One region of the Methylophilus sp. Q8 genome, then DNA from elsewhere that is predicted to be linked to it. Evidence: riboswitches for the same ligand, from Rfam matches in the RefSeq annotation. Region 1 holds a riboswitch; the other holds the start of a gene.
The links. Region 1 has a riboswitch for thiamine pyrophosphate ahead of GQ52_RS13550 (TonB-dependent receptor). Riboswitches for the same ligand answer to the same signal wherever they lie in the genome.
Positions count from the first base shown of each region.

Region 1 (14,790 bases):
TACGGAAACCAAGTACTTCTTGCTGCACGACACGACTGCGCAAGGTTTTATCGGCGGCCTGGCGCTTGCTGATTTCACCCATGGCTTCTGGATTAAAACACCACATCAGCATTTCGGCAAAGTCATATAATGAGGCCGCCACACGCAACTCTTCTGCGTGCAAATCCATCAAATGTGAGGCAAATTCGGCCGCAAAATAACCGGCACGGTGTGCACGTATCATGAGTTTAAGCAAATCCACCAAGGCAGGCACATGCTGGTTCAACACATCCTCGACATGCGGCACGGCAGGAATTTCGGCAAAAAAGGTGCTGGTGCCCATCATGATAATTGCCTGCTCCACCTGCACCAGGTCTTGCAACTGGTGGCGGCTGCGGTGATTGTTGGCATAGGTCAGCACTTTAAACATCATCAGCGGGTCATTAATCACCACGCGTGTAATGTCACGTGCTCCCGTGTCGTCCCCTCGCTCTTGCAGCGCAGTCAGTTCCCTGGCGGTTTGCCGCAATACCGGAATATCCGCCTGCTTTAAAAAAGCGACCCAGCCATTCACGGTCCGGTGTTGCCTTGCTTCGGTGAGTGTCACCATCTGTTCGCTCCAGCTTGATTCATGCGCCCGAGTATAAAACATTGCCACCGCATGCGATGTTGCAATCAATCGCACAAATCAGCGCCTGTTTGTTTTTAGGGCATATCCATTTGAATGCAATCATTAAGTTTAACGCCACAAAAGGCATGTTTCTTTAGTCGTGACTGATAAATGCCTATGTTAGAATGACATTTTAGTTATTGATTCCCAAGCCGGATCCTGAAAAATCCGGTTTTGTAAGGTCATCAGCATATGGCAATCATTCTGCACACCCCCGAAGAAATCGAAAAAATGCGCATCGCCGGTCGACTGGCCTCCGAGGTGCTCGACTACATTACGCCGTTTGTTGTGGCTGGCGTGACGACCAATAAGCTGGACCAGTTGTGTCACGATTACATCGTCAACGTGCAACAGGCGATTCCTGCCCCGCTCAACTATGCGCCGGATGGTCATACGCCCTATCCCAAATCAATCTGCACCTCCATTAACCAGCAAATTTGCCATGGTGTGCCCAGCGAAAAAGAGCTAAAACAAGGTGATATCGTCAACCTCGACATTACCGTTATCAAAGACGGTTATCACGGCGACACCTCACGCATGTTTACGGTAGGTGGCGTGACGCCACAAGCCAAACGCTTGTGCGAACTGACCTACCAGGCCATGTGGCGCGGCATTGAGAAAGTAAAACCCGGCAACACGCTGGGTGATATCGGCTACGCCATTCAATCGTTTGCCGAAAAGAATGGTTACAGTATCGTGCGCGAATTCTGCGGTCATGGCATTGGTAAAAAATTCCATTGCGAACCGCAAGTACTGCACTACGGCAAACCTGGGGCTGGCCTGACACTCAAACCAGGCATGATCTTTACCATAGAGCCCATGATTAATGCCGGACGCCGTGACATCAAATTCATGTCAGATGGCTGGACGGTGGTCACCAAAGACCGCAGTCTGTCAGCGCAATGGGAGCACACCGTACTGGTCACCGAAGATGGCTTTGAAATCATGACCGTGTCTGCCGGTACGCCACCGCGCCCAGCCCTGTAAACACCTGACGATGGTGACCATTGCTACATGACAATGATTAGCAAGGAACAGCTCAAACACTGGCGCGAGTCGCTCCAACTGGCGCGCCAGCAGATTGCCGATGCCTACCAGGCCAATCCGCAAGCAAAAACCTTACTGCAACAACATAGCCGTGTGCTGGACCAACTGCTGCGAGATCTCTGGCGCAGTTATGCCTTACCGGCCAGTGTCAGCCTGATTGCCGTTGGCGGTTATGGCCGTGGCGACATGTTTCCCCAATCCGATATTGACCTGCTGATCCTGATGCCGGAAAACAGCGACAGCCAGCTTCAGACAGCTGTCGAATCGCTGATTGGCACCTTATGGGATATTGGCCTGAATATAGGCCACAGTGTGCGTACCTTGCAAGAATGCCTGGACGAAGCCAAGCTGGACGTGACCATCATGACCAACCTGCTGGAAGCACGCTGGCTGACCGGTCAGCGCCAAACCTTCAGCGGCCTGATGCAGTCATTGCACACGCAATTGGACCAAGCGCGTTTCTTTGCCGAAAAACTGCGTGAACAACAAATTCGCCACGCCAAGTTTCACGATACAGCTTACAACCTAGAACCCAATATCAAGGAAAGTCCGGGCGGACTGCGTGATCTGCATATGATTTTGTGGGTCGCACAAAGCCAGGGGCTGGGCAATGACTGGAACGACCTGGTACATGCTGGCCTGCTCAACCGCAGCCAGGCCAGCCAGCTCAAGCGACACGAGCGCTTGCTGCAAAACCTGCGCATCCGCTTGCATCTACTGGCCAAACGCCGCGAAGACCGCCTGGTATTTGATTTTCAAAATACCCTGGCCGAGCAAATGGGCTATAAAACCACGGCACAAAAACGCGCCAGTGAACAACTGATGCAAGGCTTTTACCGCAGCGCCAGGGCGATCATGATTGAGAATGAAGTACTGCTCAAACGCATGCACGCGCGTGTGAGCCCGCCCACCGAAGCGCCCAGCGTGATAGACCAGGATTTCACATTGTCACAAGGCCTGTTGAACGCACAAATGCCAGACTTGTTCCAGCGCAAGCCTGAAGCCATCTTGCGCTGTTTTCAGCTATTACAGCAACACCCGGCCATCACCGGCTTTAGCGCCACACTGGTAAGAGCCTTGCAGGATGCGCAACCACTGATCGACCGCAGCTTCCGGCAGAATGCTGCACATAAAGCCTTGTTCCTGCAGATACTGCAAAGCCGTGAAGGCGTACACCGCAGCCTGCGCCGTATGAACCGTTACGGCATCCTTGGCCGCTATATCCCGGTATTTGGTCGCGTCATTGCGCAAATGCAGCATGACTTGTTTCATGTCTACACCGTTGATGAACATACGCTCAATGTATTGCGTAATTTGCGCCGCTTTGCCAAGCCAGACCTGCGCCATGAGTTTCCGCTATGCAGCCAGCTGTTTAATGAATTCAGCCAGCCGCATTTGCTATATTTAGCCGCAATTTTTCACGACATTGCCAAAGGCCGTGGCGGTGATCACTCACAATTGGGCACCATTGATGCCAGACGCTTCTGCCAAAAGCTGGGGCTACCCAAAGCCGATACCGAATTGGTGGCCTGGCTGGTCGAAGCGCATTTAAAACTATCGAGTACGGCGCAGAAAAGTGATTTGTCCGACCCGGATGTGATTGAAGCGTTTGCACAGATGGTCGGCTCGGAATATCGCCTGACCGCCTTGTATTTACTCACGGTGGCCGATATCCGCGGCACCAGCCCGAACGTGTGGAATGCCTGGAAAGCCAAGTTACTGGAAAGCCTGTTTTTGCAAACACGCCGCGTATTGCAGCAATCACTCAATACCGAAGCGCAACTGAGTTTGCGCAAGCAGGAAGTGCTACAAAAACTCAGTAGTTTCAACCTGAAAGAAGCTTCAGTACAACCGTTGTGGCAAGCCTTTGGCAGCGGCTATTTCAGCCGCTTTGAGAGTGACGAAATCGCCTGGCAAAGCCGCTTGCTGATCCCGCACCTGCGTGCTGAAAAACCGATTGTGCGGGCCCGGCTCAGCCCGAAAGGTGACGGTATACAAGTCATGATTTACAGTCGCGACCAAAAAGAGATTTTTGCCCGTATCTGCCACTTTTTTGACAGCATGCAATACAACATTGTGCAGGCCAAGATTTACACCACGGCGCATAGCTACGCGCTGGATAACTTTATCGTGCTGGAACCAGACACACGCCAGATCAGTTATAACGGACTGCTTAAGCATATTGAACAAGGCCTCAACGACCAACTGCTCAGTGATCAGGCTATGCCCGACCCGATACGCGGACGTGTCAGCCGCCAGGTCAAACACATGCCCATCCCGACACAAGTCAACCTGCGCCCGGTAGAGGCGCATCCGGCGTCAGGCCAGGTGGCATTTCAACAACTGGACGTTATTGCTAACGATAGGCCAGGCTTGCTGGCAAGCATGGCGCTGGTGTTTCTCAACCATGGCATCGAACTACACAATGCAAAAATCAACACCTTGGGCAACCGTGTAGAAGACAGTTTCCTGATTTCTGCCTGCCATGGCCAAACCATAGACGACGCACAAACTGCCGCGCTCACACAGGCCCTGAGTGAGCTCTAAGCAAACAAGCTACTCAAAATGATAATGTTTGCGTAGCTGTTTTTTTACTTCCCACACGCAATCCAGGCCACTGGCAAACGTCACCAGATCCCCTGCCGCAAAACTCACCGGTGCGCCATTGGCTGGCGTCACCGTCACTTCGCCTTCGAGAATATAGGCAATTTCAGTGCTGCTGTATTGCCAGGTAAAGGTCGACACTTCTTTCGACCAGGTTGGCCATTGCTTCACCCCCAAAGCAGCCAGGGTCATGGCACTCGGTTTTTCTACTTTGATCTGGCTCATAGCGGCTCCTTTGTCATGGGATAAACATGCAGACGATGCTTGGGAAAAATACATGGCACTGCAGCTTCTTGCTGGCAACATCATGCCAGCTCTTATTTTTGCGGATTATGCGTCACAGTTCAATCTTTTTAACACATGTCTGACCTCTGATTTAAATCAGTGAAAGCGACTATTTCTTATCAAATCTTTTCACTTCTCCCATCTTAATCCACATTGATTATGCGATTTCTAAAGCACATAATGCGATTAACACACGTAAAGAAATTCCTGTTTCTTGCCGAAAAAGAATAAAGACGTGTGTCATGCCATACAAAAATGACTACGAACAGTATTGGGGGTAGTTATGATCAATCAGGTATCCGGGGCCTTGCCCCAATATTCCATCCTGGACGATATTGATGTGCCCGAAAAGGTACTGCAGAGCTGGCAAATCACCACAGACTTGCTCGCTTATATTGCCCATATTCCTGCAGCGCTGATCATGCGCGCGCATGCGCACGAGATAGAAGTGTTTGTATCCAGCCATAGCGAAGGTAATGTTTATCATCAAGGTGAACATGCCAGTTTAAATACAGGCCTCTATTGTGAAAATGTGATCAGTAATCACCAGGCACTGCTGATCCAGAATGCGCTGACCAGCCCTGGCTGGGAGCAAAATCCAGATGTCGCCCTGGGCATGATTTCTTATTATGGGTTACCGCTTAACTGGCCGAATGGCGAGGTGTTTGGCACCATTTGCATTCTGGACACCAAGGAAAACCATTATGACCAGGTGGTGAAAGAGCTGATTGGCCAGTTCCGCGACAGCATCCAGCTCAGCCTCTACCATATTTACCACTCCAGCCTGGCCACCGAGCAAAGAGACCAGGCCAGGGAAGCACTGCGGGATAGCGAGGCCTTATTCCGGGCGGTGTTTGAACACGCTGCGATTGGCATTGCACAAGTGGATTTATCTGGCCGCTTTTTGCAAATCAACCGCGAATTTTGCCGCATCATCGGTTACAGCCAGGACGACATCCTGTTGCAACACATGACTTACCAGCAAATTACGCTACCTGATGACCTGATCAAGGAAGCGGAAACCATTGCGCATTTGTTAAACGGCGACATTGACCAATATATTGTAGAGAAACGCTACCTGCATAAAATGGGGCAAGTGGTGTGGGTGAATCTGTCAGTGCATTTATTACGCGATGATCAACAGCAACCCCTGTATTACATCAGCGCGGTGCAAGACATCAGCGAAAGAAAACTGGCAGAAGAAGAGCTGAAGCTGGCGGGCCTGGTCTATAACAACAGCAGTGAGGCGATGGCCATCACAGATGCCTATGGCGCGGTTTTGGCGATCAACCCCGCATTTACTAAAATGACGGGCTATGCGCTGGAGGAAATCAAGGGGCAATCCATCACCCTCTTGCGCTCCGATCAGCACGATGCCCCTTTTTATGCCGCGCAAAGCCAGGCCATTCAGGCCTGTGGGCAATGGCAAGGTGAAGTCTGGAGCAAACGTAAGAATGGCGCTATTTTCCCTACCTGGCTAACGATCAACACCTCTTACCAGGCTGACGGCGCAGTACATAGACGCGTCGGCCTGTTTTCTGATATTTCTGCCATCAAAGATGCAGAGGCGTTAATACTCAAACAGGCCAATTTTGACCAGCTGACCAAGCTGCCTAACCGGCAATTATTCCAGGACCGCCTGGAACAGACCCTTAAAATGACGCAACGGGAACACCAGAAATGCGCCCTGCTCTTCATTGATCTCGACCGCTTTAAAGAGATTAATGATACGCACGGCCACAATGTCGGCGACACGTTGCTGATTGAAGCCGCTGCCCGCATCGTTGCTTGTGTGCGCAAATCCGATACCGTCGCCCGCCTCGGCGGCGATGAGTTCACCGTGATTCTGAGTGATACCCACGACAATATGATGATTGCGCATATTGCACAAAACATTATCAATCACTTGTCAGAGCCATTTATCACGGTGAAAAAAGAAGCTTTTATCTCGGCGAGTGTCGGCATTGCTATTTACCCTGAAGATGCCACCGATGCGCAACAACTGCTCAAAATCGCAGACCAGGCCATGTATGTGGCCAAGAATGCCGGACGTGGCTGCTATCGCTTTTTCACCAAGCTGATGCAGCAGGAGTCAGATTTCCGCATTCGCCTGTCTACCGATTTGCGCCAGGCATTGTCACGCAAACAGTTTTCTGTGCACTACCAGCCCATTATTGAGCTCTCCAGCGGCCGCATTAATAAAGCAGAAGCTTTGCTACGCTGGAAACATCCGGAACTGGGGTATATCAGCCCGGATATTTTTATCCCCATTTGCGAACACTACGGCACTATCCATGAAATTGGTAACTGGGTATTTATAGAAGCCGTCAAACAAGGCGCCAGATTTAAACAACTGCTGGGGCGCGACTTTGAAATTGCCGTCAATAAATCGCCGGTGCAATTCAAAGCGAATGAAGAAATGATGCATAACTGGATTAGTCTGCTGGATCATATTCACTTCCCGACCAAGTGCGTCGTGATTGAAATTACCGAAGGCGTGCTGATGGACCTGGTCGGCAATATTGAAGAGAAACTGATGGGATTTCACAATGCCGGCATTCATATCGCCATTGATGACTTTGGCACCGGTTACTCTTCTTTATCCTACCTGAAAAAATTCAACGTCGACTATTTGAAGATTGATCGTTCATTCACGGCCAACCTGGCGCCAGACTCCAGCGAACTGGCGATTTGTGAAGCCATTATTGAGATGGCGCATAGACTGAAGATTAAAGTCATTGCGGAAGGCATAGAAACTGAGGCGCAATTGCATTTGCTGCAAGAAATACATTGCGACTTTGGTCAGGGCTATTTATTCGCCAAACCAATGCCAGCGGATGCATTCGAGAAGTTACTGATTGATTTAGGCTAAAGGTCTCACCTTACTGCCCTGTCACGGCTGCGACCTTCAGGAGATAGGCGAATCACGATGATCAGATGATTTAAACCGTCTGATGATTTAAAATGACTCGCTTAAATGTTTACCTATCCCCTACTCACTCCCGCCGAACAAGCCAGTTTGCCTACACTGGTTGCCGAGCCTAATCCCATCCAAGCCAAGTTTGAGGATAGCACGCACCAGCTGTTTTATTGCCAAACGACGGATGGCGAAATGGTGCTGAAAGTGTGTCATGAAGCGACCATTAGAAGCTCTCACTTCTGGCTAGGTGCAAACCATTTATTTGCAGCCAACTTCCCTGACAGCCTGGGCGATATCCATCTAACGCATCATTTTTTGCAGAAAAACGGTGCACTGACAGTGCCTGGTTTTGTCGCCGCCAATGCTCAACGATTTGTGCTTACCCGTTTTTTAGCCGGCAAGGATTTAGATGCTGAACTTATTGCTGATGATTGGGTAATACAGTTAGCCGAGCATATTGTAAAACTGCATCAATGCACTTACACCAGCTGGGGCCAGCTGCATGCGCCAAAGTTGCCTGCCATTGAATGGTCCGGCCGTTTGCACCAAACAATTACTTGTCTGGCCAAACAACAAGGCACGCCGATTGATAAAACGTTATTGGCTGAAGTATTAGCCAACGCAGAAAATATCCGCGAAACCGAATTCGTGCCGATGATGCTGGATTTACGTTGGGATCAATTCCGTTCAGGCACCAATGATTTGGCTTTGATTGATCTGGATGCATTTTTCATCGCACCACGCGCGCTGGATCTAGTGCTGCTTGAATATGCATTAACACCCACGCAGTTGGCTTTATTCAAACGGCACTATATTCAAACACACAACTGGCCCGAGCATGGAGCATACAAATGCTGCTATCAGTTGCTGTTGTTTTTGATGAATATATTAGGTGAGACTGATTTGGCAAAATGGATGCAGCAAATATAAATGCTGCAATCCGTTTACCATCATGATGGGTGTTTAAGCTTTTTGTTGCCGATAAAGCTTCACCCAGCTGATAAAACCGACAATCGCCAGAATCGTATTCAGCACAAATAAAGCCGCCGTAGCGTAATAGCCTGTTTGCACATACAAGAGCGTGGCAGCACCATCAATCACCGCCCAATATAGCCAGTTTTCCAATACCTTCCTGGCAATCAGCCAGGTGTTCATCACAGAAAAAACCGTCGTATAAGCATCTAACATCGGGCTTTGCGATTGTCCGGTTTTTTGCAAATAGGCACTGACCAAAGCACTCACAACAACTCCTACAGCAATAAAACCAACATGCCAAAGCCATGGCCAACGGCTGATCTGTAATGTATCAGTTTTAGCACCATGTTTATGCCATGCCCAAAAACCATAAATCGCCATGCCAATATAGTAAAAATTCAGCAGCGCTTGCATGGGAAGCTGACCTTCCCAAAACAGCATGGTGTATACCAGAGTACTGAAGAAGGCAAACAGCCAACACCATTGTGACTCTTTTGCCGCCAGCAAAATATAGGCCACGCCCATCAAAGCCGCGGCGATTTCCCAATTGGACATTTGTTGAAATGCAGTCAGGATGGGCTGGAAATTATCTTGGTTCATGATCGATAAACACGCAAGAGATTAATGAGAAGGTCTATACATCAACCACATCGGCCCTGTCTGTACCAATAAACTTCATCACAAATACACTGTGCGGCAACGCATTAAACACCGCCTCCATTTCAGCATCCAGGCAATCCATCACGTCGCGATACTCGCCAAACACCTGCGTCGCCAGGCTATTACGCTTGACGACCAGATGTTCATTGGCTTCGAGCTTATTTATGAACTCAAGAATGGGTTCTACATAGCCCTCGGTTAAAGGGTACAAACTAATATCGACTGAAATACGCATTTAGCGCTCCTTTCATCAGGCGAGCTCTTGCTCTGGCAACATTTTAGTAATCATAACTGACGGTAATACCGGCTACGCGTGGTTGACCGTATTGAATATATTTTTCATTAACCGTGTAGTTATTCGCTGGGTTGTTAGGAAAGTAAAATCCTCGAGCGGCATACTCTTTGTCAAATAAATTCCGTACCCAACCGCTGACCTTCCAATGTTTGTCATGCTTATAATCGAGGCTTGCATTCACAAGCGCATAAGCATTAGATTTTGCATTATGACTGTCTGAAAAATAAAACTCGTCTTTTCCTTCTACATTCGCGCGCAACGTCAAGTTTTCATTCGCATAGAACTCAGAACCCAAGTTAAATGTGTATCTGGGAGCGTTTGATACTTGGCGACCATCGAAACTCACTCCGTTTGCGATATGGTTTCTAAACTTGGCATCCAGTAGACCCAATGATCCCAGGATGCGTAGTTTGTCAGTTGCAAACCAATCGAAACTCGCTTCCAAGCCTTGATGAGTCGCATTTGAAGCATTGTTAATATATTCTAGGAATGGGCCACTACCAAGAGCCTTGGAAGACTTGATCTGGGCATCATTTCGCTCTGTGCGAAACACAGATAATGTTGTAATCAACGTTTTGTTAAACCAACTGGATTTAATACCCGTCTCGAGACTGATGTTATATTCCTGCTTGATATTGCGTTGCTCACTGTTCAGTCGGCCATCATTATTAACACCACCAGCTTTAAAGCCACGCGACAATGTTGTGTAAAGCAAATGGTCTTGATTGGCTTGATAGTTCAATCCAATTTTTCCACCGAATAGATTTTCAGCAACAGAAGTGTTATCGATATTCACTAGGTTATAGGCATCATCGTAACCTGTTGCATCAGATAAAGTGGCTTTGAAATGCTCAAGACGCAGACCATTGGTCAACGTTAATTTTTCGGTCAAATAAGTATCTAGTTGACCATAAAGCGCAGTATTGTTGGTTTCATAATGGCCGCCCGAGTTGGGGTCAGCATAATAATTGGAATTGATTTGAAAGTTTTCTTTTTGGTTATAATGAAATAAACCGACTGTCCAATCTGTGGTCCCGCCAAAGATTCGACCTGGTTTATCAGAGAGCGCACGAACATCAAAAGAGTAGTTCTCACGTTTTCGGTTAAAACTCTCAAAATAATCCGGCGGTACAGCGGTCCAATCTGCATCGTAGCTGTATAGTACGTCTGAATGAAGGTAATTGACTTGTGATTGAATAATCACTGCATCAGACGCTTGCCAATTAGCTTTTAACGCTAGCGCATTAGTTTCTTGATTATCAGAACCTGGCTGATTAGATCTTGTTTTGCCGCTATTATCCAATGTAAAAGCATCATAGCCATTGCGAATGTTTAAATGCAGATAGGTCAAATCTACAGTTAAGTTTTCGGTAGCTAGCCATTTTAACTTGCCACGTAGCGTCAGCTCGTTTTGGTCTTGGGTATCATCGCGACCTAAATATACATTCTTAACATAACCATCTGATTGATGGTTGTAAACGGCAAGTCTTCCCAACAAGGTATCATCTTTTATAGCGCCGCCAACAGCAAAACCAACATTTTGCGTATCATAATTACCAGCGGCAGTCTCAAAGTGCATCTTAAAGTCTTTGGTAGGCTCTTTACTACGCAAATTAATGGTGCCTGCTAAGCCATTATTACCAAATTTGGTGCCCTGTGGACCACGTAAAATCTCTACCGAATCAATATCAAACAGCGTTGCGGCACCGCCAATACGACTAAAGTCTATTCCATCGATAATCAGCCCAACTGAAGGGTTTATTGGAGATGAATACTGACTGTCTTCACCCATGCCGCGTATTTGAAAAAACTGCCCCCGAGAAGCGCCACTGGCAAAACCAACGTTGGGTGCCAAGTTAAGCACTTCTTCCAAGTGTTGCGCGCCACGTGACTCTATGGTTTCTTTGTCAATTTCGGTCAGGCTGACAGCTGTTTTTTGTGCGGTACTGGGGCGAAAGTCTGCGCTGACCACAACTTCCGAGAGTTCAACGGCTTTGTTGTCATCTTCTACACCCAACGCAGGCATGGTCAGTAACAGCCCGATGAGGGGTAATGGTTTTGTAATCGGTTTCAAGGTAATCCTTTCTATCAAGATACATAAAAAGGACAGGGGGAGAGTGACAAGGACGTGAGTAGGTGTGTTGATGAAACAACAAACCAAAAACATTTGCGTTGTAGAGGCTCTGCCTGTCCCTACGCCAGCATTATCTGGGTCAGGTTCATTGGGTTTCTCACTTGCGCGAGATCTCAGGCGTTAGCCACCCCAAGGCGTTTTGATTTTTCAATCAGGGTGAGATTGTATTTTAATATCAACAACTTGGCTAGAGAGCGATGTTGAATGGTGTTTGAATTTAAAGCACAATTTGCAAAGTTTAATGATTCCAGCTTTAAATCGCAGTGTTCTAAAAACAAAAAACCCTGCATTGCAGGGTTTTTTATTGAATACTAGCTACAACAAATCAATTAGAAATGTTTGTAGTGTTTTTTCAATTGCTTAACTACTTCCCACTGGGATTTCAAGCCTTTTGGAAACTCAACATAGTCACCAGCCTTGATCGTTACAGTGTCGCCACCTTGTGGAGTCACTTTGAATTCGCCTTCTAACACGTAGGCTTTTTCAGTCGCTGTGAAATCCAAAGGGAATTTTGAAGGTGCGCAATCCCATGTGTTCCAGCTTTTTACGCCCAGTTCTTTCAGCTTCTCTTCTGATGGGTTATGGTCGATGATGATTTGAGTCATGACGATTCCTTAAATTGAGTAATTAAAACCTGCAAATAGAAATGCCGCAAAAACTGCGGCATGACATGTCTGGCGGAAGAGGTGAGATTCGAACTCACGGAGGGCGTGAACCCTCGACAGTTTTCAAGACTGTAGCATTAAACCGCTCTGCCACTCTTCCGGAAAGTCGGCATTATAGCAAACAATCAGTCATCTGGAAGCGTTATTCCAGGAAAAAGTACATCATTAAAGCCAAATTTTGTCAGATCACGGATACGCATGGGGTAAAGTATGCCAAACAAGTGGTCACACTCATGCTGGACGACACGCGCATGAAAGCCGCTCACGGTACGGTCAATCACGTTACCTTGCGGATCAAAACCGCGATAATGCAGATGCTGGTAACGTGGTACCACACCGCGCATGCCGGGGACAGACAGGCAGCCTTCCCAGCCCTCTTCTTCAGTTTGGTCGACCGGGGTCAATTCAGGATTAATCAGAATAGTGAACGGGACCTCTTCCGCATCCGGATAACGCGGATTCGCGCCGACGCCAAACATCACCACCTGCATGCTGACGCCAATTTGTGGTGCGGCGATGCCTGCCCCATTCATCTGCGCCATGGTGTCGTGCATGTCCTGAATCAGCGCATGCAACTCAGGCGTATCAAACTGGGTGACTTTATCTGCGACGCGATATAACAGTGGCTCGCCCATACGCAATACCGGTTTCACCGCCATCGTTGTCTCCTCCCCTACGCTATCGAACAGTCGTTATCAGCCAAATAATGCGCAATCACTGTGCGTACTTTATCCATGGTTTGCTGCAACAACGGCATCACTTGTTCAAACTGGATAGATTGCGCACTATCACCACGGCCAGCGGCAAAGTTTGCCACCGGACAAATGGCAGCATAAGCCAAGCCAAGTTCGCGTGCCAAGACCGCCTCCGGCATACCGGTCATGCCAACAACAGTGGCACCATCGTGCTCGTAGCGGTTGATCTCAGCTGCCGTTTCCAGGCGTGGCCCCTGTACGCACGCATAGACACCGCCATCCACCACGCTATAGCCGACATCAGCCGCCGCTTGCAGGCAGCGCTCGCGCATGGCCTGTGAATACGGCTGGGTAAAGTCGATATGGCGCACAGGCAGCTCAATGCCATCGTGATAAGTGTTACTGCGGCCATAGGTATAATCCAGAATCTGGTTCGGCAACACGATATCACCCGGGATCAGGTTGCGAGCGATGCCACCGACGGTAGCGACCGCCAGCAAGTTGCGTACACCAACAGAATGCAGCGCCCAGATATTCGCCCGGTAATTCACCGCATGCGGTGGAATGGTATGACCGCCACCATGACGCGCCAGAAACACCACTTCTTTGCCATTTATCTCGCCAAACACCAATGGCTGTGAAGGTTCGCCATACGGTGTACGTACGATCAAGCGTTTCGAAATATTTAAATTATCCAGCGCGGTCAATCCGGTACCGCCAATAATGCCTAACATCCTGTCATCCCCAACTTTGATTTCTCTTTAGACTTGTTCATCTGCAAGGCGTAAGCGTATCACGGATTTATGGCATACTTAAGCCATGCAAGCCTTTTCCAAGCCAGCCGAGCCATCTCCCAGCCTGACGCTGGCGCAAACGCACTACGAAAACTTCCCGGTTGCCTCCCTGCTGTTACCCGCGCATTTGCGTCATGCAGTCACGGTGATTTACCAGTTCGCGCGTGAAGCAGATGATATTGCTGATGAAGGCGATGCGACTGAAGCGTCACGGCTGCAAGCATTGCAAGCGTATGAAGACGAGTTATTGCTGATCCAGGCCTATATCAAGCCAGCTAAGCCCTTATTTATCGCCTTGCAGCAAGTGGTTAACACCCACAAACTGGACGTGCAATTATTGCTAGACCTGATAGATGCTTTTAAACAGGACGTGGTTAAAACCCGCTATGCCAATGTTGATGAGGTGCTGGACTACTGCCGCCGCTCGGCCAACCCGGTAGGCCGCTTGATGTTGCAACTATATGGCAGCGATACGCCTCAACACCGGCTGTGGTCTGACCAGATTTGCAGCGCCTTGCAACTGATTAATTTTTATCAGGACATCGCACCAGATCTGCAAAAACACGGTGCGGTTGGGCGCATTTACCTGAGTCTGGACGAGATGCAGGCCGCAGGCATCAGTGAGCAGGATTTACGTCAACAGCGTGTGGATGCGCCCTGGCAAGCTTTTTTCATGCACAATGTGATGCGCGCAGAAACCATGCTGCTAGCCGGGAAACCACTAGGTCGCGCCTTGCCAGGCCGCATCGGTTTTGAGTTGCGCATGATGATTGCAGGTGGCGAACGTATCCTACATAAATTAAAATCCTGCCGTGGCGATATCTATCATCATCGCCCAACCCTGAAAGCCTATGACTGGCTGCTGATTTTGCTGAAAGCCCTGTTTAAACAATGACACCGCAACAATATTGCCAACAAAAAACCCGTGAAAGTGGCTCCAGTTTCACGCTGAGTTTTATGTTTTTACCGAAAGACCGGCGCGATGCCATGACCGCGCTGTATGCGTTCTGTCGCGAAGTGGATGATGTGGTGGATGAATGCACCGATTACCAGATCGCCCAAACAAA
Region 1 covers NZ_JUHE01000001.1:2,861,181-2,875,970, forward strand. The annotation lists gene GQ52_RS13510 (HDOD domain-containing protein) at 1-589, opposite strand, end outside; gene map (type I methionyl aminopeptidase) at 842-1,636, shown strand; gene GQ52_RS13520 ([protein-PII] uridylyltransferase) at 1,664-4,243, shown strand; gene GQ52_RS13525 (cupin domain-containing protein) at 4,253-4,525, opposite strand; gene GQ52_RS13530 (bifunctional diguanylate cyclase/phosphodiesterase) at 4,869-7,457, shown strand; gene GQ52_RS13535 (phosphotransferase) at 7,563-8,435, shown strand; gene pnuC (nicotinamide riboside transporter PnuC) at 8,469-9,080, opposite strand; gene GQ52_RS13545 (YkoF family thiamine/hydroxymethylpyrimidine-binding protein) at 9,115-9,375, opposite strand; gene GQ52_RS13550 (TonB-dependent receptor) at 9,419-11,509, opposite strand; TPP riboswitch at 11,608-11,711, opposite strand; gene GQ52_RS13555 (cupin domain-containing protein) at 11,899-12,174, opposite strand; tRNA gene GQ52_RS13560 (tRNA-Ser) at 12,245-12,334, opposite strand; gene def (peptide deformylase) at 12,360-12,893, opposite strand; gene GQ52_RS13570 (S-methyl-5'-thioinosine phosphorylase) at 12,908-13,663, opposite strand; gene hpnC (squalene synthase HpnC) at 13,749-14,618, shown strand; gene hpnD (presqualene diphosphate synthase HpnD) at 14,615-14,790, shown strand, end outside.

Region 2 (14,790 bases), 2.0 Mb from region 1:
GCGGGCAGAAAATAGAATGATGGCGGCCTTCGATGTCTTCCGCCTGGTAGCCCAGCAGGTCAAGAAAGTTCTGGTTGGCCGAAATAACAAAGCCATCAATGGTAAATTCGGCCACGCTGGTGGAGTAATTGATTGCGTTGACTATGCCTTCAAATTCGGCGTTTTTCTGCTTGGACTCGGTGATGTCCAGCAAGACGCCATCCATGGCATATGGCATGCCGTCTTTATTCAGCAGCGGTGAAGCGAATGCTGATACCCATTTTTCATTACCGTTGCGATCCGTGATCCTGAACTCCACTTCAAAGCTTTCAAGCTTGGCAATGGCTTTTGCTGCAATCGGGCGCACACGTGCGATATCGTCAGGATGCATCAAGGGCGAAAAGCGTAATTGCCCGATGAGAAAATCTTGGGCGGGCCAGCCTGTCATTTGTAGCACGGCGTCGCTGATCAGTTGTATGCTCCAGTCGCCCGCCAGGCTGACGCGGAAAGTCACGCCTGGAATGTTGTTCATCATGGACCGAATCTGCTGGTCTTTTTCGCGCACCGCCTCTTCAATCGCTTTGCGGTGGCTGAGGTCGGTAATGAAGCCCACATATAAGGTTTCATTGGCAAGCTTGACTTCACCAATCGCCAGTCGAATCGGAAAGGTTGAGCCATCTTTGCGCATGGCATCCAGATCGCGGCCTTCGCCCATGATTTTTGCCTGGCCCGTCGCCTGGTAATTTTTCAGGTAATAAAGGTGATTGGAACTGTCCGGTTCTGGCATCAGCAGGGAAATATTTTTGCCTTTCATTTCTGCTTTGGTCCAGCCGAATAGTTTTTCGACGGCGTCATTGCAGGCGATCATTTCGCCGGTGGTATTGATGGTGACGATGCCGTCTACGGCTGTATCCAGAATGGTCGACAAGCGTGTTTCACTGGCCTGGATGGTCGCCAGCATTTGCCGGTAGCGTATCAGGGCGTTAATCGCCGTGGCGATGATGCCGATGAGGATAGTGACCAGCGTAATGCCTAGCGCCATGGTGATGGATTGGTTGTCATCCGGGTTAAAGCCGGGTTTCGCTTCACCCAGAAAGCGCGCAGACGCCATGCCGGTATAGTGCATGGCGGTGATGGCGCTGCCCATCAGCACGCCGCCCAGGATGATGCTCACTTTGGGCGGGATTTTGCCTTTCTGGTTTAGAAAGATGCCTGTCCATAGTGACAGTGTGGATAAGGCCACGGCGACCACCACTGAAACCAATACCCATACCAGGTCAAACTTGAGCACAGGCTCCATACGCATGGCGAGCATGCCGATGTAATGCATGGCACCAATGCCTGCACCGACGGCAAATCCGCCTTTAAGCAGCTTGCGATAATCAATCTGGTTTTCAGACATCAGGCTCAGCGCGTAGTGTGATGCCAGGATGCCTGGCATCATGGAGACCAGGGTGGCATCCGGATAGTAAGAAACCGGCGTGCAGATTTGATAGGCCAGCATGCCAATAAAGTGCATGGCCCAGATGCCGGCACCTAATGATACTGAGCTGGCGATAATCGAAAACCGGCGTGAAACCACAGACGTCTGTTTTTGTGACAGGCGCGTTAATTGCAGAGCAAGAATAGAGGAGCCAATGGCAACCACGGCCGATAACACCACCAGCCAATCATCATAGCTGCCATAGAGCAGGGCGGTTGGAGAGCCTGCTCTGAAAAAGAAAATACCGTACCAATCCATGCTTGATTTGCCTTGTGAGTCCCTGTTTGACTACTTCCCACGTATAGTCTAGCGGGTACAGGTCTGCAGTAAATGGCGGAATAATTGCAGGTTCGGTGCTTAGTTTTTTAAATTACTGCTCGTTTTGATTGATATTGCGATCAGCCTGATTGAAAAACCCTGCCGAAGCAGGGTTTTTTGGCGCAAAGCAATCCATGCTAGTGCGTGCAAAGCGCGTGGCAAATCAACTGGTAGCAAATGGTCATAAAACCGACGGTGGTGATGACGAAGCTGATGGCGGAAAATACTTTCCACTTGGTTTTGCTCCAGAAGTCCGGGTCAAACGCCGCAATCACAAACACGGTCGGGTTAGTAAAGCCACCAATCGCTACGCAAACACAGGCAAAATAGTGCAACTCAACGCCTGCCGCTTTGGCCGCCCCAAAAAATCCCAGGTTAAACAAGGCCATTAAGGCATAGTCAACGTGGGCGCGGATCATGGTTTTGTAATCGACCAGAAAGTCGCCATCTATGCCTTTGATGGGAAACCAGCGCGCGAATGTCATCAACCATGCTGACAGAATTAAAGCGGTAGTACAGGCCACGGCCCCTATGAGTAAAGCTTCCATTGTGATCTCTCCTGAGTTCCTGATTGAAATAAATCCCGTATGTTTTTATAGTCGGGTGACATGATTGTAGACAGGTCTGTCTATTTGTCAATGGCAGGCAGTTGCAAAACTTTGTTTTGCTTGCGTTATCAGGTGTTTTCGCGCACAATTCGTCCGTTGCTAGGGGTCTGTAAATCCTTCATTTATTGAAAGTTTTGCAGTGAGAGTTACCCTTCGAACCTGATGTGGTTAATACCACCGTAGGGAATGCAAACCTTCACATGCATCCTTACGTCTTTTTCTTTTAAGGATGCCAATGAACGCTATTGATAAAAATATCAAGTTCGTCAACGCTGATGCCAAAGTTGACGAAGCTGCTACCAAACCGTTTGCCAAATCGCGCAAAATCTACATTGAAGGTTCCCGCCCTGATATCCAGGTGCCATTCCGTGAAATTTCATTGAGTGATACACCGTCCAGTTTTGGCGGTGACACCAATCCACCAGTCGTGGTCTACGACACTTCAGGCCCTTACACTGACCCGACGGTCGAGATTGATATCCGTAATGGTTTGCCAGCACTGCGTGCCCAGTGGATCATGGAGCGTGGCGATGTGGAGCAACTGGATGGCCCGACCTCTGAGTTCGGTCATCAGCGCCTGGTAGATCCACAGTTGGCAGAAATGCGTTTTAACCTGCACCGCAAACCATTGCGGGCAAAGGCTGGCCAGAACGTGAGCCAGATGCACTATGCGCGTAAAGGCATCATTACGCCGGAGATGGAGTTTATCGCCATCCGCGAAAACCAGCGCCGTGAAAATATGAGCGAATTGCTGCAAACACAGCATCCTGGCCAGAATTATGGCGCCAGCATTCCAGCCGTGATTACGCCAGAGTTTGTGCGTGACGAAGTGGCCCGTGGCCGCGCCATTATCCCAGCCAACATCAACCACCCTGAAATCGAGCCGATGATTATTGGCCGTAACTTCCTGGTCAAAATCAACGCCAACATCGGTAACTCAGCCCTCGGTTCTTCGATCTCTGAAGAAGTAGAGAAAATGGTATGGGGCACGCGTTGGGGCGGCGATACCGTAATGGATCTTTCTACCGGTAAAAACATCCACGAAACCCGTGAGTGGATTATCCGTAACTCACCAGTGCCAATCGGTACCGTGCCTATCTACCAGGCACTGGAAAAAGTAAACGGCAAGGCTGAAGACCTGACCTGGGAAATCTTCCGCGATACATTGATTGAGCAAGCCGAGCAGGGCGTGGATTATTTCACTATTCACGCTGGTGTACGCCTGGCCTATATCCCAATGACGGCAAAACGCATGACCGGCATCGTGTCACGCGGTGGTTCGATTATGGCGAAATGGTGTTTGGCGCATCACCAAGAATCCTTCCTGTATACGCACTTCGAAGATATCTGCGAGATCATGAAGCAGTACGATGTGTCCTTCTCACTGGGTGATGGCTTGCGTCCTGGCTCTATCTACGATGCTAACGATGAAGCGCAATTTGCAGAACTCAAAACCTTGGGCGAACTGACGCAAATCGCCTGGAAGCACGATGTGCAATGTATGATCGAAGGCCCAGGTCACGTGCCTATGCACTTGATCAAAGAGAACATGGATCTGCAACTGGAACACTGTGGTGAAGCTCCGTTCTACACATTGGGGCCTTTAACTACCGACATTGCACCAGGTTATGACCACATCACTTCCGGTATCGGCGCGGCCATGATCGGCTGGTACGGCTGTGCCATGCTGTGCTACGTCACCCCGAAAGAGCACTTGGGCTTGCCAGACAAAGAGGACGTACGCGTAGGTATCATTACCTACAAAATTGCTGCGCACGCTGCAGACCTGGCAAAAGGCCACCCAGGCGCACAAATTCGTGACAACGCTTTATCAAAAGCACGTTTCGAATTCCGCTGGGAAGACCAGTTTAACCTCGGCCTGGATCCGGAAAAAGCCAAGGAATTCCACGATGAAACCTTGCCACAAGAGGGCGCAAAGCAAGCCCACTTCTGCTCCATGTGCGGCCCACATTTCTGCTCGATGAAGATCACACAAGACGTCCGTGATTATGCGGATAAGCTGGGGGTTGATGAACAAGCCGCCCTGCAAAAAGGTATGCAGGAAAAAGCGATTGAATTCGTGAAAAAAGGGAGCGAGGTTTATCAGAAGGTGTAACCTGTCTGATTAGCGCTTAAAAGCCAGCAGCGATGCTGGCTTTTTTTATGGCTATTTGCGACACGTGCCAGACAATATGCGGCCTGTTTTCTGCAAAGTGCCTCGGGCACAACATCAGTCACGGTAACGGTGTTAAGGTTTGTCTATCTATGCCAAAGGGGTGTGCCATGTCGTCTATTCTGGATAATGTGCTGAAAGAATTACCTGCTTATTTGGGTAGTTTTACCCAGATGCTGACGCAGCCAAAGCAACTGGTGCGTGACCATCTGCAGACTGACGATGCCAAAACCAGACTGGAGCAGTCGATTGCATTTTTGTTACTCTCATTCACCATTGCGGTTGTGCTGGCGGTGGTGTTTCCCGAAATGACCAATCCTGTGCAATTGGCCAGTGATGAAGCAGGCATGGCCGCGCATGCGCTGGCGGCAGTGCGTTTATTGTTCGAATTATTGGGTTTGTTGGCGCTGGCTTATCTGGCGGCTAAAGTCGCGGGGGTGCAAAGTGGTTTTCAGCGCTTTTTCGGGGTGATGTGTGCGGCTTGCGGCGTCATGCTGGTGATACAGGTGCTTGCTGCCTCGCTCACCAATATCAGCCTGGCTGACCCGGTGACCGCAAAATCGTGGATCGCGCTAGAAAAAGGTATGGCAGACCTCAAGCCCTTGCTGGAGCAAGGCGTGCTTTGCGCGACCAATGCCCAGACGGGTGACGTGAGTCCCAATGCGCAGCTGGGCACACAACTACAATCTCAGCTGGCGGCGTTGCAGGCCATTTATCTGCAGGCAACCGGCCGGCCCTTGTTTAAGCTGGCGGCCGGACTGCAATTGCTGGCATTGCTTATTCTGCTGATCTGGTCAGGTCGGCTATGGGCGCTGTATCTGCAAGGCCATGCACTCAGTACCGGTAAGGTGGTATTGGCGACGGTATTGCTCGTTGTATTTACTGGTGCAGGCACGCTGGTGTATGAGCTGGTGAATGCCGGGCGCACCATGATGGACTTATACCGGCATTGCGGATGAATTATTTGGCAGGTATTTGCGGCGTTTATTCCCTGATTCTGTCATAGCAACCCGCGTTATAGTCCACCATCTACTCAAGCGGCTAAAGGGCATCCATCATGGCGGACAACCTGCAAAGCAGTATCGTACGAGACTTCCGGCAGACATTGTTGTGGCCGATACAGTTGATGACCGACCAGCACAGTGCTGGCGAGGTGCATTGCCCCTGGCAACTGCTAAAAGCCGCGCCTGACTCGCCCTGGGTTGAGATAAAAGACGAGTTTCTGCAGGCTTCTCCGTATTTGAGCGAAGCACGCTATCAGGAGTTTGTGACGTTTTTGCCGTTTGCCCAGCGCTTTTTATATGGTGAAGGCAAACATGGTCGTGAGTCTGGCGGCTATGGTGAGTCGCCCATCCATATTTTCACGCGTAGCGATATTCACCAGGTGCGTATTACCCTGCATGGCGAGCCTGAGCCCATCGTCCTGCGGGTGTCTCACGTCGAGTTGTATTTCTTTTTTGATATTGATGTCGCCATGCTGGCATTTGAGGTGACAGGTAAAGACCTGCCATTGAAATCTGCCATGGAGGTGATGTACCGCCTGGGCCGGACTTACCCTAACTATTGGGATGATACGGGCGAAGGCGGTCACTGTGCCCAGTTGATTGAATGGCTGGATCAGCAGGGCCAAGTGCTTGCGCGCTCCGATTATGAAGACAAAGCGCGTTATCTCTCTTATGTGAAAGAAAACCATGTGCCTTGCGTGTCATTGCACTGGCTGGCGTTGCTGCATCCTTTGGTGCCCCATTATTCCGACCAGGCCGGAGCCTTACGCTACCGTGAAATTGAGTACCAGCGCATGCCCTTGATGGCCTACCTGTCGTTTGACGATGTCAGCCAGCTGAGTCGGGGCGACCTGATTCGCCTTGGTCTGGTGTGTCAGCCCTGGCATTCGGAAACCCTGCCATTTACCGAACACTTTTTGCAGGAATTCGAAAAGCATAATTGCTATGACCGCTATTGGGACGAAGCGCGGCAAGACCCGTGGAGTACTACCCGCATTATGTGTACCGGGCAAAATTTTGTGGTGGTCGGCAGTCATCAGCACCGCGTATTTACCAATGAGCGGACCGGTATCAAGCGCCATTACCAGAACCAGTATTTCCTGCTGTTTTTAATCGCACATTTTCAAAAAGCCGCTTTGCTGATGTTGTCAGACCGCATGGTACAAGCTATTAGCCGCCTGGATATCCAGAGCGAAGATTCGGTGAAAAACTTCCGCAACCGTATCCGTAATGCTACTGCGGTGTTTTTACGTTTTACGCATCGCTATTGGTTTGAAAACGTCTCAGACCAGGCTGTGGCTAAAGACCTGTTTTCACTGATGCTGAAACAGCTGGATTCTGTGAGCCTGTTTGAAAAAACCCGCCGCCGCATTATGGACATGGCCGAGTATCTGGAAGGTGAGGAAATCAAGCGTCAGGCAGACACCGTCGTCCGCCTGACCGTAGTGACGATTCTGGGCCTGATTGGCACCATGACCACAGGTTTACTGGGTATGAACTTGATTGATCTTACGCAATCCAGCACGCTGGAGAAACTGGCTTATTTCTCGGTTGTGTTTATTCCGGTCAGCTTGCTCACGTTTTACACCGTCATTAAATCCAGGCGGCTGTCATTGTTTCTGGATGCGCTTTCCAACGAGGGCGCAGGCTTGCGCTATAAATTGGCCAAGCTGCGCAGTGTCTGGGTCGGTAAGCTGGATGATCGATAAAGCGATGCTCTAAGATGGATGACCATGCTGCCAAGTCCAACAGTTGTTAAAAAGTGAATCTTTGCGCTTAAACACTATCAAACCAAAACCAGCGAAATACTGGCAATATTGATAGGAGAACGACATGAGACGCAGGCTCTATTTTGTTTTACCCAATATTAGAAGTGCGCAAGCCATGATGAATGAGTTGCTTCTGGAACGCATTGATGAAGATCATATTCACTTTCATGCAAAAAATGAGCAGACCCTGGGTAACTTGCCTAAAGCCAACGCTGTGGAAAAATCTGATGTGGTTTACAGTGCGCTGGCGGGGTTTGTGTTTGGTGCCGTGTTCGGGCTGTTTGGCGGCATGCTGGCTTATTTGGTGCCCTGGTGGTTTGGTGAGGTCACGTTGATGGTGATCCCGTATTGCATGGTGTTGGGTGCCTTGTCATGTGCTGCCTGGGCAGCGACGGTGGCGACAGCCGCGCCCAGTTACCGGATCAAGGCATATTCTGCCCAAATTGAGCAGGGTAATATCTTGATGATCGTGTCTGTGCCCTTGCGCCGGTTGAGTGAGGTGCGTCAGCGGCTGATGCGACATCACCCGGAGGCTATGTATAGCGGTGTCTGGCCAGCAGAGCATCGGCTCTTTCCGTAAACATCGACTGATGAAATACAAAAGCCAGCAATGCTGGCTTTTGTATTTAACGGGCTTCTTTTAGCCATATTGGGCTGATTTCAAAACTGCCACCTTCATGACTGACCAGGATTTGCCGGTCCTGGATGGTAAAGCTGATGGTGAGCCCGCGCGCAGCAGCGGCCGCCAATTGCTCAGTTTCGGGCAGGTTAATCACGGTCACATTATCGTGCTTGAGCACCGCTTTATGGTTCTGATCCCACCACATGTCTGCCGTTCTGCCGCCATAGAGCACTTGCACTACCTGCGCTGACCGACCGCAGGCTTTGCGGATGTCGCGCTCATCAGGCAAACCGACGCAAATCCAGCGTTCAATCGCTCCCGTCAGGTCTTTTTGCCAGAGGTCGGGTTCATCGTCTTCGCTCAGGCCTTTGCCAAACAGCAGTGTTTCCTCTGCATATAGTGCGAAGGCCAGCAGGCGCACCATCAAGCGTTCATCGGTCTCGGACGGGTGTTTGGCCAGCGTAAGATGATGTTGCTGGTAATAGTGCCGATCCATGTCTGCAATATTGACATCGATTTTATAAATGGTGGATTTCAGTGCCATGCGTCAGTGGGCTTGAGCGATAAAAGTAAAAGTGCTGCGAGTATAGCAAACATGCGCGTACACATGGGGCTGGCGACGTATGTATCTGCCAGGCTACAACAAATTGCTTGCTTCTTTAAGCTGCCCATGTAAAATAAAAATGAAACGTTTTATTTTTATTTCATGCAAGCACTTTCATCCCCCAATCTCCTGGATGCGTCACCAATGAAAACCAAAGTCGGCCGTCCAAAATCAGGCACTGAACAGGAGCGTCATATCTTGCTGCTGGAGCAGGCGTTAGCACTGTTCATGACAGAAGGCGTGACGCAAACCAGTGTGGCGCATATTGCCTCTGTGTGTGGGGTCTCGACGCGGACCATCTATGAGCGCTTCAGTAATAAATACGAGTTGCTGATTGCAGCGATCAGGCATATGGTCGAGCAGGATGTGTCTGCCATGGTGAAGGTAGAGGACCTGCCTAACCAGTCATTGCAGCAGGTACTGACCGATATTGGCCGCTTTGCGCTCAACCGCGTGATGGAGCCGCGCATGCTGTCATTTTTCCGTATCGGGATTTCCGAGGCGGCGCATATTCCTGAATTGTCACGTGCGATGAAAACAGTCGGGCCGCAGCGCATCCATCAGATGCTGGCGGATGTGTTCCGTTTTTACGCGGCACGCGGTGAGTTACCCGCCCAGGATTTTATGCGAGCGGCGGAGTCATATTGTGAGTTGTTAATTGCAGCGCCGCGAACCAAAGCGTTGTTTGGTGTGCTGGAACCAGACTGGGATGCAGAAGCGCATCTGGCATTTGTGGTGAATTTATTTTTACGTGGATTAGAGGGAATGGAGCCGGGTCATGCAGCGTCATAAACACTGGTATTGGCTGTTGCTGTGTTTGCCGCTGGCGAGTTGCTCGGTGATTGACGAATATATTCGCCCAAAACCAGTCACTGCCGAGCAGTGGCAAGCCCCTTTGCCGCACAGTGGCAGCGTGGCTGCATTAACAGACTGGTGGGCACAATTTAACGACCCGGTGCTCAACCAACTACTGGGTGAGGCGCAAAAAGAAAGTCCTTCGCTGGAGATCGCGCTGGCCAATATCCGTGTGGCGCGCGCCAACGTACTATCCGCACGTGCGCAAGGTATTCCGGATTTAACCAGCACTGGCAGCGTCACCAAGAGCAAAGGCGGTGGCGGTAATGCGGCTTTCCCCTCCAGCACCATAGAAATCGATTCCGTGTCGCTGGATGCCAGTTGGGAGATCGACCTGTTTGGTAAAGTGAAAGCGGCCAAGCAGGCGGCCAAAGCCCAGCTCGAATCGAAAAAAATTGCCTGGCACGATGCACGCCTGACCTTGGCGGCGGAAGTCGCTAATAACTATGTCAATTATCGTGCTTGCCAAGCCTCAGTGCAGGCGTTGCAACAGGCTTACGATTCGCGTCATGAGACCGCGCGTTTGACAGGCATTTCAGCCAAGGCAGGCTTTTCTGCCCCGTCTGACCTGGCGCTGGCAGAGGCGGCTACGCGCGCCAGCGAGTCGACGCTGGATGGCCAACAAGCGGAATGTGATGGTCTAATCAAAGCATTGGTTGAGCTCACTAATCTGCCAGAACCTGCCTTGCGCGATTTACTCGCTAAAGGCAAAGGGATGCCGGAGCCAGCGATGTTTGATGTGAGCGCGTTACCAGCAAATCTGCTGACCCGTCGCCCGGACTTGGCGATTGACGAGCGCAACCTGGCTGAAGCTAGCGCCAATATTGGCGTCTCTAAGGCACAAATGTATCCAAGCTTGAGTCTGACAGGCTCTATTGGTTACCGCCGGACGAATTTTAACGGCACGGTCACGCGGACGGATTCATGGTCTTATGGCCCGACGCTTAAATTGCCGATTTTTGACGGCGGTACGTTACGTGCAGACCTGGCTGAAGCGCGTGCCAATTTCGACAGTTTGCTGGCAACCTACAAACAGGATGTGCGCAGTGCCGTGAAAGAGGTCGAGCAAGCGCTGGTCAATCTGGATAGTGCAACGCGACGAGCGCAGTCTGAGCAAGCCAGTGCGCAGCAATATCAGCAATATTTTAAAGCGGCTGAAATCAACTGGAGGTCTGGCGGCCTGGATTTGCTGTCGCTGGAAGACGCGCGCCGCCAAAAAATCAACGCTGAACTCAATGTGATTACGCAGCAAAAGAATCGGGTATTACAGTGGATCGCCTTGTATAAAGCCTTTGGCGGCGATTGGCTGGAAACACAAAAACAGTTAAACCTCCACTGAAACCCATGGAGAAAAGGTAAGCATCATGGCAAATAAACTGACAAAAAAAACCAAGTTTCTAATCATTTCAGCGTTGCTGGTTGGCATTAGCGTGTGGTTCTGGCAGCATCCCTTACATCAGGCGGAGCTGGCCGAAAAACGCGGTAACCGGCAGCCTGTAGGCAGCACGGCTACCAATCAACCGGCTGAGCATGGCCAGGCCACCAAAGCTGCACTGAGTGTGGAGCTGACGCGTCCAGCGATTGTGCAATGGCCGATGACATTGGTACTCAATGGCAGTATTTATCCATGGCAGGAGGCGCTCGTCAGTGCAGAAATCGCTGGCTTGCGTATTCAGCAAGTGTTGTCTGACGTGGGTGCGCAGGTCAGCAAGGGGCAATCGTTGGTACTGTTGGCCGATGAGACGGTGAAAGCTGATTTGCAAAAGCAACTGGCCACGGTGGAAAAAGATAAAGCAGCGCTGGCTGAGGCTAAAAGCAATGCGGATCGTGCGCGTGAAATCAAAGACAGCGGGGCCTTGTCGGCACAAAAAATTAATGAATATATGATTGCCGAACAAACGGCACGCGCGAATCTGGCCTTGTCCGAGGCTGAGTTGGAAAACCAGAAAATCCGCCTGCGTCAAACCAAAGTGGTGGCGCCGGACGATGGTGTGATTTCGTCCCGTTCTGCCAATCTGGGCAATGTGGTGTCTGCGGGCACCGAATTGTTCCGGCTGGTGCGCCAGGGCCGTATTGAGTGGCGGGGCGAAGTGAATGCCGATCAGCAAACGGCCTTGCATGCAGGTCAGGCGGTACGTCTGAATTTGTCGGGCGGTAAAACGGTGACAGGTAAGGTCCGCCTGATTTCGCCCACAGTCGATAGCAATACGCGCAATGCGCTGGTGTATGTGGACATTCCTAAAGACAGCGCCAAACCTGGCATGTATGTGCAAGGTCAGGTCGATATTGGCCAGCAGCAGGGCATGGCTGTGCCATTGGGGGCGGTGACTTACCGCGATGGGTTTGCCTATGTATTTGAATTAACGGCTGCCGATGCGCAGGGTTTGCGCAAAGTGATTCAGCGCAAGGTGCAAACCGGCCGCACCCGTGGCGAGCAGGTTGAGTTGCTGAGTGGCGTGACTGCCGAGGCGTCACTGGTATTGAGTGGCGGTGCCTTTTTAAATGATGGTGATACGGTCAAAGTCATCACCACGACCAAGCGCGGGGCTTAAGTATGAATTTTTCTGCCTGGTCTATCCGTAACCCGGTACCGGCCATTTTGCTATTTGTGGTGCTGAGCTTTCTTGGCCTCAAATCACTTAACCAGTTAGGCAAACAAAACTTTCCTGATATTGAGTTGCCCGTGATCACCGTGGGTGCGACGCTGGAGGGCGCTGCGCCACCGCAACTTGAGACTGAAGTGGCACGCAAGATCGAAGACAAGATTGCGACCATCGGTGGTATTGAGCACATGACCACCACCATCACCGATGGCAGTGTCAGCATCGCGGTGCAATTCACCATTGATACTAAAAGTGAAGAGGCGCTCAACCTGGTGCGTAATGCGGTCGATAGCGCGCGCTCAGAATTGCCTGCTGCGGTGACAACGCCGACCGTGTCCAAGGTGACGACTTCAGGTAATGCCATCCTGACCTTTGTCGCTTCGGCTGAGAATATGGACGAAGGCGAGCTGTCGTGGTTTGTTGACAATGAAGTCAGCAAAGCCATGCTGGCGGTGAACGGCGTGGGCAAGATTACGCGTACCGGTGGCGTAGACCGCGAGGTACAGGTGAATCTCGACCCTACCTTGATGGCAGGGTTGGATGTGGATGTCAGCGATGTGTCGGTACAACTCAAGCGTGTGCAGCAAGATGCTTCTGGCGGGCGCGGCGATATTGGTGACAATATCCAGTCGGTGCGTACATTGGGCGCGCTCCACAGTGCAGACGAGGTGCGCCATCTGGATATTCCGCTTGGTGATGGCCGCCATATCAAGTTGTCGCAAGTAGCCGAGGTGCTTGATACCTATGCCGAGCGCACCACCTATGCCAGTTATGATGGCAAACCGGTCATTCGCTTTGAAATTACGCGCAGCAAAGGCACCAGTGAAGTTACGGTGGCCAAAGATGTACGCGCGGCGCTGGAGAAGTTTGAGCAACTGCATCCGCAGGTGAAGATTATCGAAGCGTTTAACATGGTGAAGCCGGTAGAAGACAACTACGAAGGCTCCATGCACCTGCTGTATGAAGGTGCGCTGCTGGCCATCCTGGTGGTCTGGTGGTTCTTGCGCGATTGGCGCGCCACGATTATTGCCGCCGTGGCCTTGCCGCTGTCTATGATTCCTACGTTTGCGTTTATGCAATATTTGGGCTTTTCGCTCAATGTGTTGACCTTGCTGGCGATGGCCCTGGTGGTCGGGATTTTGGTCGATGACGCCATTGTGGAGATTGAAAATATTGTGCGCCACTTGCGCATGGGTAAAACGCCGTATCAGGCGGCGATGGAAGCCGCCGATGAAATTGGCTTTGCCGTGATTGCAACTACATTTACGCTGGTGGCGATTTTCCTGCCAACGGCGTTTATGGGCGGTATTCCTGGCAAGTTTTTCAAGCAGTTTGGTATCACGGCGGCCATCGCCATTCTTGGCTCATTGGTGGTGGCGCGGTTGTTAACGCCCATGATGTCTGCTTATCTGCTCAAGCCGCATGCAGCTAAAGAGGAAGAAGACTCTTCGTCCATGCGCGTGTATTTGCGTTGGGTGGGCTGGTGTTTGCAGCACCGCAAAACCGTCGTGACAGGCTTTGTGCTGTTTATTGTCGGCTCACTGAGCCTGATGCCTTTGCTGCCTAAAGGCTTCGTGCCTTCTTCTGACAGCAGCCAGACCAAGGTCAATATTGAGTTGCAACCGGGCACGCCTCTGGCGCAAACGCGGCAGGTGGTGCAGATGGCCGAACACATCGTCAAGCAGCATCCAGAAGTGAAGGCCGTGTTTAGTGCGGCAGGTTCTGCCAGCACCGGTGGTGGCGGGCCGAATGCTGCGCAAAATACGACTGATGTGCGTAAAGGCAGCCTGGTGATCAGCCTGACGGATCGTAGCGAGCGTAAACAAAAGCAATCCGAGATTGAAGCGGACTTGCGTGAGCGGCTGAAAAACCTGCCAGGCGCACGGGTGACCGTAGGCATAGGCGAGTCAGGTGAGAAACTGCAAATTACGCTGGCCAGTGACGATGCCAATGCCCTGACCAGTGCCAGCCAGCAGTTGCAGCAGCAATTGCGCACCTTGAGTGGCGTCGGCAATATTACGTCCAGTGCCAGTTTGCAGCGGCCAGAAGTGCAGATTATTCCCGATGTCGACAAAGCAGCTGAGTTAGGCGTCACTGTGGAGTCGATTGCGCAAGTGATACGCGTAGCCACATCGGGCGACTTCACCAATACCATGCCCAAGTTGAATTTACCGCAGCGCCAGGTGCCAATCCGGGTGCGCTTAGGTCCTAGCGTGCGTAGCAGTCTGCAAGAAATCGCGCAGCTACGCGTGCCATCGCGCAATGGCAGCGTCAGTCTGGAAACCGTGGCGACTGTGCGCATGGGCAGCGGCCCGCAGCAAATTGACCGTATGGACCGCATGCGCAATGTCACCTTTGATATTGAGCTGAATAAACGCCAGATTGGTGAAGTGTTGCGCGAAGTGCAGCAACTGCCAGCGATGCAAAATCTGCCACCTAGCGTGAAGCAGCTTGAGGCGGGCGATGCCAAGCGCATGAATGAATTGTTTAGCAGTTTTGGCGGCGCTATGATTATTGGCGTGATGTGCATCTATGTTGTGTTGGTACTGCTGTTTGGCGATTTCTTACAGCCGGTGACCATTCTGGGCGCGTTGCCGTTGTCATTAGGTGGCGCCTTTTTCGCCCTGCTGGTGACACATAACAGCTTCTCTATGCCGAGCGTGATTGGCTTGTTGATGCTCATGGGCGTCGTCACCAAAAACTCTATCTTGCTGGTGGAATACACCATCATGGCGCGAAAAGAGCGCAAGTTGAGTCGATTTGACGCCATTA
Region 2 covers NZ_JUHE01000001.1:869,986-884,775, reverse strand. The annotation lists gene GQ52_RS04355 (PAS domain S-box protein) at 1-1,720, opposite strand, end outside; gene GQ52_RS04350 (hypothetical protein) at 1,918-2,328, opposite strand; TPP riboswitch at 2,480-2,592, shown strand; gene thiC (phosphomethylpyrimidine synthase ThiC) at 2,624-4,504, shown strand; gene GQ52_RS04340 (hypothetical protein) at 4,672-5,520, shown strand; gene GQ52_RS04335 (hypothetical protein) at 5,619-7,274, shown strand; gene GQ52_RS04330 (hypothetical protein) at 7,399-7,914, shown strand; gene GQ52_RS04325 (YaeQ family protein) at 7,961-8,500, opposite strand; gene GQ52_RS04320 (TetR/AcrR family transcriptional regulator) at 8,705-9,352, shown strand; gene GQ52_RS04315 (efflux transporter outer membrane subunit) at 9,339-10,754, shown strand; gene GQ52_RS04310 (efflux RND transporter periplasmic adaptor subunit) at 10,780-11,967, shown strand; gene GQ52_RS04305 (efflux RND transporter permease subunit) at 11,970-14,790, shown strand, end outside.
Region 2: linked by a shared signal. The riboswitch ahead of thiC (phosphomethylpyrimidine synthase ThiC) and the one ahead of GQ52_RS13550 (TonB-dependent receptor) in region 1 are both predicted to bind thiamine pyrophosphate.